4 regions of the Empedobacter falsenii genome follow, and region 1 is predicted to be linked to each of the others. Evidence: riboswitches for the same ligand, from Rfam matches in the RefSeq annotation. Region 1 holds a riboswitch; each other region holds the start of a gene.
What was found. A riboswitch is a leader RNA that binds a small molecule or an ion and turns the genes downstream of it on or off. The one in region 1 is predicted to bind S-adenosylmethionine.
Positions count from the first base shown of each region.

Region 2: linked by a shared signal. The riboswitch ahead of FH779_RS15755 (TonB-dependent receptor plug domain-containing protein) and the one ahead of FH779_RS08490 (homoserine dehydrogenase) in region 1 are both predicted to bind S-adenosylmethionine.
Region 3: linked by a shared signal. The riboswitch ahead of FH779_RS11135 (hypothetical protein) and the one ahead of FH779_RS08490 (homoserine dehydrogenase) in region 1 are both predicted to bind S-adenosylmethionine.
Region 4: linked by a shared signal. The riboswitch ahead of FH779_RS11055 (hypothetical protein) and the one ahead of FH779_RS08490 (homoserine dehydrogenase) in region 1 are both predicted to bind S-adenosylmethionine.

Region 1 is NZ_CP040908.1:1,829,764-1,831,971, forward strand. It holds gene FH779_RS08485 (homocysteine S-methyltransferase family protein) at 1-154, opposite strand, end outside; SAM riboswitch class I at 198-296, opposite strand; SAM riboswitch class I at 742-840, shown strand; gene FH779_RS08490 (homoserine dehydrogenase) at 967-2,148, shown strand; gene FH779_RS08495 (hypothetical protein) at 2,205-2,208, opposite strand, start outside.
Region 2 is NZ_CP040908.1:3,375,144-3,377,351, reverse strand. It holds gene FH779_RS15765 (aminodeoxychorismate synthase component I) at 1-633, shown strand, start outside; gene FH779_RS15760 (aminotransferase class IV) at 617-1,216, shown strand; SAM riboswitch class I at 1,275-1,378, shown strand; gene FH779_RS15755 (TonB-dependent receptor plug domain-containing protein) at 1,432-2,208, shown strand, end outside.
Region 3 is NZ_CP040908.1:2,400,017-2,402,224, forward strand. It holds gene FH779_RS11130 (alpha/beta fold hydrolase) at 1-27, opposite strand, end outside; SAM-I-IV-variant riboswitch at 986-1,080, shown strand; gene FH779_RS11135 (hypothetical protein) at 1,179-1,733, shown strand; gene FH779_RS11140 (PaaI family thioesterase) at 1,782-2,204, shown strand; gene FH779_RS11145 (DUF4269 domain-containing protein) at 2,201-2,208, shown strand, end outside.
Region 4 is NZ_CP040908.1:2,381,765-2,383,972, forward strand. It holds gene FH779_RS11050 (ABC-F family ATP-binding cassette domain-containing protein) at 1-818, shown strand, start outside; SAM-I-IV-variant riboswitch at 887-986, shown strand; gene FH779_RS11055 (hypothetical protein) at 1,030-1,281, shown strand; gene FH779_RS11060 (helix-turn-helix domain-containing protein) at 1,334-2,208, opposite strand, start outside.

The DNA of each region.
Region 1 (2,208 bases):
CCAATAAATCGTTATTTCCTTTTAAAGACGTATGAAAATCCTTGAATCGTTCTCCACGATAATCTTCTTCTTGTAAATTATGCTTTTGGATCATTGTTCCCATCGCACCATCTAAAATTACAATACGCTCTTTTAGTATATCGTCTAATTTCATTCTAAATATTTTAAAAGCTTTATGGGAAGAAGTGTGAGGTGAGTCCTTATCTTTCTCTATTTGAGTAGGATTTAGCACCCAACTATACTTTGGGTTGCTAAGATTTCAACGGGCCTATTCCCTCCATCTTTCTTTATAAAGCTATGTGCAAAATTATTTAAAGTATTGAAAATAAAAAAATCAAGATTGAAAAAAACGAGTTTAGAATTTGGTTCATAGAAATAATTTTTGTTTGAAATAGTTCAAAATCTCTAATAGGTCATTTTTGAAATTTATTTTAGAAAATTATTCTTTAAAATGCTATTTTTAAAGAAATAATATTTTAATCAATTGTTAAAACTAATCGTTTTTAGAATATTTTTAATATAAAAAGGTTTTCTTGAAAAAATATTAAGATTTGTTTTTTCTTTTAATTGTATTTTTTAGAAAATTATTTTTACATATTGATATTTATAGAATAAAATTCATAATTTGTGTGTTTTTATTACTAATTACGGAAAATATTAAATTAAAAAGATGAAATTAATTTGGATATATAGAATTCTTTCACCTAAATTTGTCCTCAGAAATAGTTCATTAAAATTTACATTTTATCAAGAAAAGTGGAGGGAAATGGCCCAAAGAAACTTTAGCAACCTGATTAACAAATCAAGGTGCTAAATCCATCCTTATAGGAAAGATGAATAAAAACTACTGTAAACCAATCATTCAATAATATTCTTTATTCAAAATGGTTCAATTGTTTTTATGCGATTGAACCATTTTTTTTCTTCACTTTTCTCTGATAAAAAATTATTAAAACAAAAGAATACATGAAAAAAATAAATATCGGATTGTTCGGATTTGGAGTTGTAGGAGAAGGAATTTACAAGGTTTTAGAAGAAAAACCACAATTGAATGCTGCAATTAAAAAAATTGTGATTAAAGATAATTCTAAACCTAGAAATGCTCCGTCTGAATTATTTTCGACTAATGCGGATGATATTTTAAATGATGATGAAATAAATGTTGTTGTTGAGTTAATTTCGGATGCTGATGCGGCGCATGATATCATTATAAAAGCGTTCAATAAAGGAAAACATGTGGTAAGTGCAAATAAAAAATTGATTGCCGATCATCACAAAGAATTATTGGATTTGCAAGCAAAAAATAATGTTTCTTTTCTTTATGAAGCATCTGTTTGTGGATCAGTTCCGATTATTAGAAATTTAGAAGAATATTTTGATAATGACTTATTGAATTATGTTTCTGGAATTGTAAATGGAACAACAAATTACATTTTGACGAAAATGGCAAATGAAAATGAGTCGTATCAAGATGCCTTAAAAGCAGCGCAAGAAAGTGGTTTTGCAGAAGCTGATCCAACGGCTGATGTAGAAGGTTTTGATGCGTCGAGTAAATTAGCAATTATTACGTTGCATGCTTTCGGTAAAAAGATTGATGTTGATCAAGTTATTCGAAAAGGAATTACTTCGTTGAAAGTGGAAGATTTTAAATACGCGAAAGAAAAAAATTATACTATAAAGTTGATTGCGAATTCTAAAATTAATCATCAAACAGGTGAAATTACATCAACAGTTTTACCAACTTTTGTTGAATTAAATAAAACAATTGCACTTGTAAACAACGAATATAATGGTGTTTTGATTGGAAGTTCGCTTTCGGATGAACAATTTTTGTATGGAAAAGGAGCAGGGCGTTTCCCAACTTCTTCTGCCGTTTTGAGTGATATTTCTGCGTTAAAATATGATTATCAATATTCGATTCGAAAATATGAAAACAAAGAAGAAGGAGTTTTTAATCAAACAGGAAAAAAGAGAATTTACATCGGTTTTGAGAATCAAGCAGATGATGTTTCAAACATTTTTGATGAAATAGAAGAGCGTTATCAAAGTAAAAATTATAATCACATTGTTGGTGTGATTGATATAGAAAAGCTCAAACAAAAAGAGATTATTGAAAATCCAAAACTTTCGATAATTGCGTTTGAGTAAATTTTTGTGATTAAAAAGCCTCAATATTAATTGAGGCTTTTTTGTAAATCTAAAAATCAA
Region 2 (2,208 bases), 1.5 Mb from region 1:
CAGTTTTCTGAAGCAAAATATAAATTGAAATATAAAGACGAATTTGTTTGTTTTTCTCCCGAACGTTTTGTGAAAATTGAAGATCAAAAAATCTTTTCAAATCCAATGAAAGGAACTATTGATGCTTCGATTCCAAATGCAAAACAACTCATTTTAAATGATGAAAAAGAAGCTGCCGAACATGCTACAATTGTCGATTTAATTAGAAATGATTTGAGTCTTGTTTCAGAAAATGTTGAGGTGACAAATTATCGATATATCGATGAGGTGAAGACAAATGATGCAACACTTTTGCAAGTAAGCTCTGAGATAAAAGGTGATTTGAACGATGATTATTACCAAAACTTAGGAACGATTTTCGATCAACTTATACCTGCTGGTTCTATTTGTGGTGCGCCCAAAAAGAAAACCGTCGAAATTATTTTAGAAGCCGAAAAGTATCATCGAAATTTTTATACAGGTGTTTTCGGCATTTTTGATGGCGAAAATCTTGATAGTGCTGTGATGATTCGTTTCATTGAAAATAATCAAGGTGAAATGTTTTTCAAGAGTGGAGGAGGAATAACGGCAAAAAGCAAAGCGAAAGCAGAATACGAAGAATTAATTCAGAAAGTATATGTTCCAATTTATTGAATCGATTTGTTGTGTGAATAAACAACTTCGAAATTTAGAATTTCATCAAGCGAGATTTGATCGGACAAGAAATGATAATTTTACTGAAATCAATCCGATTTTATTGAACGAAATTATTAAGTTTCCAACAGATTTAACGGATGAAAAATATAAAGTTAGAATTGTTTATGATCGAGAAATTCAAACGGTAGAATTTCAACCGTATCAAATCAAATCAATTGAAAGTATTCAACTTTTTGAGATCGAAAATAAAATTGATTATTCCTACAAATATTTAGATCGTTGGTTTTTTGATGAATATTTAAAAGAATCAAAAACAGATGATTTGGTGTTGATAAAATCAAATTATATTACCGATTGTATTTATTCGAATATTGTTTTTTTTGACGGTTCTCAATGGACCACGCCACGAAGTTTTTTGTTGAAAGGAACAATGAGAGAAGCTTTGTTGCAATCAGGCGAAATCATTCAGAAAAATATAAAGGTTTCAGATCTAGTTAATTTCAAATCGTTCAAACGAATCAATGCAATGATGAATTTGAACGAAAGTCAAGAGTTAGATATTTCATTGTTAATTCAATAACTCTATAAAATTGATAGAGTATTATTTGCATTTTCATTTTTTAACATTACCTTTGCATAACTTATCAAGAAAGGTGGAGGGATTGGCCCTGTGAAACCTTAGCAACCAGATGACTTATAATCTAAGGTGCTAAATCCAACCTATTAGAGGGAAAGATGAGTAAAAGTATTTCACTTTTATCTGTTGGTTTCTTGAAAGTTTTATGAAAATTAAAAATGAAAAGAAACAAATTTTTACTTGCTTCATTCGCATTTATTTGCGCATCTACACTTTTCGCTCAAGAAGTTGAAAAGGAGGAAACAAATCTTAACGAGGTTATTTTAATCGGTGGTCGTACATCAGAAAGAACGGTGGTTAATTCGTCAGTTCCTGTCGATATTATCGATGTTGAGAAATTGAAAACGTCTTCTCCTCAATTGAGTGTGAATGATATTTTGAATGTGGTTATTCCTTCTTTTAATTCGGTTCGTCAATCATCTGCCGATGGAACGGAGCATATCGATCCTGTGACGTTGCGTGGAATGGGGCCAGATCAGGTTTTGGTTTTGATTAATGGAAAACGTCGTCACACAACTTCGTTGGTGAATTACCAAAATACGGTAGGGAATGGTTCTGTAGGAACAGATTTAGGCGCAATTCCGATTTCAGCGATTGATAAAATTGAAGTTTTACGTGATGGTGCAGCTGCGCAATATGGTTCTGATGCGATTGCGGGGGTTGTAAATATTGTTTTGAAATCTAAACCAGGTGGTGACGCGTCTTTAACGTATGGTCAGACTTCTCGAAATGATGGAGAAACATACAATTTTAACGGAAGTTATGGAACGAAATTAGGACAATCAGGTTCAATTGTTTTTTCGGCGGTTGTAAGTGAGCGCAAGAAAACGAATCGTTCAAAAGATCATAATTTAGATATTTTTGGAGATAATTTCGCATACGATTTTGCAGATGATCCAGATGCAGCAAGAGCTGCGGATGATGCTAAAATTGCT
Region 3 (2,208 bases), 570 kb from region 1:
GATCGTTAATTGTTGTAAACTTTGCATTGTTTTTAATTTTATATTGGTAATTGTTGTTTTTGTTCAAAAAAAATCCCCATCGAAACTCGACGGGGAAACATAAAATATATTAAAAAATAAAATCTCTTTTTAGTATACATGACTTTCCCACGTCTGGATATTCCAAACCTGTTTGCGAATCGACATATATAAGCACGTAAACTTCATTTTTTAATTACTTTGTTATCCAAATGTATAAAATATTTTTCGGCAAACAATTAATTTTTTCTTAATTATTTGTAAAATTTTCTAAATCTCTATTTATAATAGCGAATTCGAAATATCTCTTGTTGAGAAAGCTTAGATTCTTCATTCCGCTAAAGCTCCATTCTGAATGACAATATGTAAAAAATATCTCCTTGAGGAGATTATAGAGGTGTTTTCTTAATGAGAAGCTGAAATAAATTCAACTTAACAATCTTTATTTTATTAGTTATAGCCTATTCTATAATTTGAATAAAAATTCGTCAATTCGAGTGATTTTTAGAAATGTAATGAATAAAAATTGTATCGAGAATAGAATTTTATCTTTTAAAACCTTATTCTCGATACAAAATTCTAAAAGAATTTCACTCGAATTGACGGTTTATATTGATAAAATTATCAGAATACATAACGGGTTCGTTACATTCTTTTTTATACAGAAGTATAAAAGTCTTGTCACCCTAAACTCATTTTAGGGTCACATCTAATTCAGAACATAAAAATTACAACCACATAGAGACATAGGTTTAACAATGTTGATGAATAGAGATAAATTGAAAAATGAATAAGTGAACTAGTATTACTATATATCTATATGGTAGAATATAAAAAAACAAATCAAGTAATTATTCAAAACTTTCTTCTCGAAACAAAATCCTATTTAGAATATTATTCTAAATAATCTTTTTAAAATAAAATTATTAGAATAGATTACTAGATATTCAATTTTTTATGTAGTTTTACACAGTATTTCGAATCGTAGAAAACGATACCAACCGAGAGGAGTCTCCACGGTGGTAAAACAATACGGGAGTTCATCCAAAAACAACGAAAAATCCCCTATTATCGAAATACAATAATTGTTTTATTTTAACTATTTATTGTATGTCACAAAACATTTCTGAGCTTAATTTAGCTCCTATATCAGATGAAAATTGGTCGATTTTATCAACCAACAATTACCTATTACAGTTCCTGCGCTAAAAGATCATATTGTCGAAGAATTCAAGAGAAGAGGTTTGGATTATCGTCATCTATACAATGTAAAAACAGATGAATTGAATATCAAACTTCCGCTTAGTTTGATTGATGGTTGCTTGTTCGAGCGTAATATTCCCAAACCGCCTTTGGTAGGTAATTTCTACGCTGTTGTACATAGATTGAGAAATTTTTTGCAACATAGCAAAGAATTGAACGGAAAACGTCTTAAAACGTTTCATTATATCTTCGATCAACTTTATTTACCTTATGAATTGATTGATATTATTTCGGAAGATGATGTCAAAAATCTAACTGAAGATGATGTATTTATTACCTTCAAAAACTCGAAACAACATTTCCCGAACGATAAGATTATCAATAAAATTCCGAAAAATAATTTATTGATTACCGTCGACAAAGGGAATTATTACCGCGGTTTGGATAAAGTAATTTTGTCGCATCAAAATACAATTATCAGAGAAGAAAACTTGAATAACGTAACTGCATAACTGAAATTGCTTTCGACAAATCTCTATATTTGTTGAAAGCAATTTTATATGACGTCAGAAAAAAGAGAATTAGTAGAAGCAAGTTTTAATCGTTCGGAAACCTTAAAATTTTATAACGCATCACTTATCGAATGCGAAACAGACTATGTTTCGATTAAGATTCCGAAACAAGAAATGATGACACGTAAACACGGAATGTTTAATGGTGCTATGATTGCTTCTTTGGTTGATGTTTCATCTGGTTATGCTGCTGTTTCTCACTATGACGACGATTGTTATGTGGTAACAGTTGAGTTAAAAGTGAATTATTTACGACCTGCTTTGGGTGATTATTTACTATCAAAAGCCTATGTGATAAAAGGCGGAAAAAAGATAAGCACCATACGCACAGAGATTTTTGTGGTTAACGAAACAACGAACAAAGAAACGCATGCTGCTACTTCTTTGGTAACTATGATGAGAATAAAATGATGCA
Region 4 (2,208 bases), 550 kb from region 1:
CTTTCTTGAAAATGTTAGAAGGAATCGAAACGATGGATTCTGGAACAATTGAACGTGGAGAAACCTTAAATATTGGACATTTTAAACAAGATGGGATAGAATTTAAAGGCGACGAACGTGTCATTGAGTTTGTGAAAGATATTGCAGATTTTTTCCCTCTTTCTAATGGAAAAGAAATGCGTGCAGAACAGTTCTTAGAAATGTTTTTATTTACGCCAGAACAACAACATACTTTTATCTCAAAGTTGAGTGGTGGAGAGAAAAAACGTCTGCAATTATTGGCAATTTTGTATAAAAATCCTAACTTTTTGATTCTTGATGAGCCAACAAACGATTTAGATTTACCTACTTTAACGGTTCTTGAAAGTTTCTTAGAAGAATATCAAGGTTGTTTATTAGTTGTTTCCCACGATAGATATTTTATGGATAAAGTGGTCGATGAATTAATGATTTTTGAAGGCGAAGGAAAAATTTCTCGTTATATGGGAACATATACAGAATATCACATCGAGAATAAAAACAAGCCCATAACTGAAGATAAAAAGGTTGAAAAAGAAATCGTTATTCAGGAAAAAGTTGAATCGAAAGAGAAAAATGCAGAGACAAAACCAAAAAAATTATCGTTTAAAGAACAACGAGAATTAGAAGAAATCAATAAATCTTTACCAATTCTTGAAGCCAAAAAAGAAGAATTAACGAATTTACTTTCCGACCCAAATTTAGGTTATGACAAAATCGCAACTATTGGAGATGAACTACAAAAAATTGTAGACGAATTAGAAGAAAAAGAATTTCGTTGGTTAGAATTAAGCGAATAAAAATATTGAAAAGGAACTTTTTTTGAGTTCCTTTTTTTGTTTTAAAAATTTATTTGTACATTTATTCTATCAATCATCAGGAGTTTCTGAAAAATCAGAACACCAACCGAGCCAAAACCGCGCTACGGTGGTATAGAATGAGGGCAAACGCCAAAATAAAAGGTTATTCTCTACTCTATCCTGTTGTTTTTATCATTAAAAAATTAAAACAATGGAAAATCTAAAAAATGAATTTGTCGTATTATTCCGTGAATTAACTGACAACGAATTAGTCGATCGCTTTAATCAAAATGTAGGAAATAGTTCCTGGAATTCTGCCAGAAGATGTTATGTCAAAACATTATTTGACGAATTACAATACCGTAATTTTGATTGCGCAACCATAGAAAGAGGAAACACATTTTCGCTTCAACATTATGTAGTATTAATTGAAAATAGATTAGAATATTTAGATCAAACATAAAAAAAAGGAAAACTTGTTTCAAGTTTTCCTTTATATTTTATGGTAGACAATATTACTTACTCTGCTCTTTTATAAAATCATTAATCGTAACATTTAATCGCTTATTTCGGATATCTTTTTCAAAACGAATTGGTTCTGCAACACGTTCTGCACAATCTTTCATCCCGCAATTTTCGCATGTAACCGCAACTTCTTTTACAGGAATTGATGGGTCATTCATAAATTTAATTTTACGTTGTGCTGATTTGTACAACACACCTATCGTTACGCTTCTTAAATAATTTGGATTGAATGGATCTTTCGTTGCTGAAGAAATTACATAATATTTTTGATTATTATTGAACGGATACAAAGAAATTTGTGCAGAAATCTCATGATGATCATCTTGATGCTTTTCCAATTCTTTCAAAACATTTAACGAAACCCAACGACGACAATAATGCTCATCCGTTTCATTTGCTTGTGGCGACTGTTGTTGATTAAGGTGAAGTTCTTTCGTTAATTTATATGAATTTGAGCCAACTTTTGCTGACAAACGCAAGAAAAACAAATCACGAATATTAAAATGTTTGGGTAACAAATTTGTCATTCGTTGATAAACCGTCTCAGGAGATTCGGTATATTTTCCAAGAATTTCTTGAAATTTAGACAAATCATGATGCTCTATAGCAAACAAATTCTGCATATCCTTCAACAATTTTTCTTCTGGTAACAACAACGCTCCAGCAAAATAAGATGCATAAAAATTGTTTAACAATTGATCAAAATTATCGAAACTTGCCCACGAAAATGTATACAAACGTTCCTTCAAATCAAGGTAATTATAGCCTAATTCTTTCGCTAAAATAAATCGTTTTTGATCATTGTCAGAATTGATATTGATATACAAAAGTTTTTTCTCTTTGATAAAAATAGAACGCAATTTCG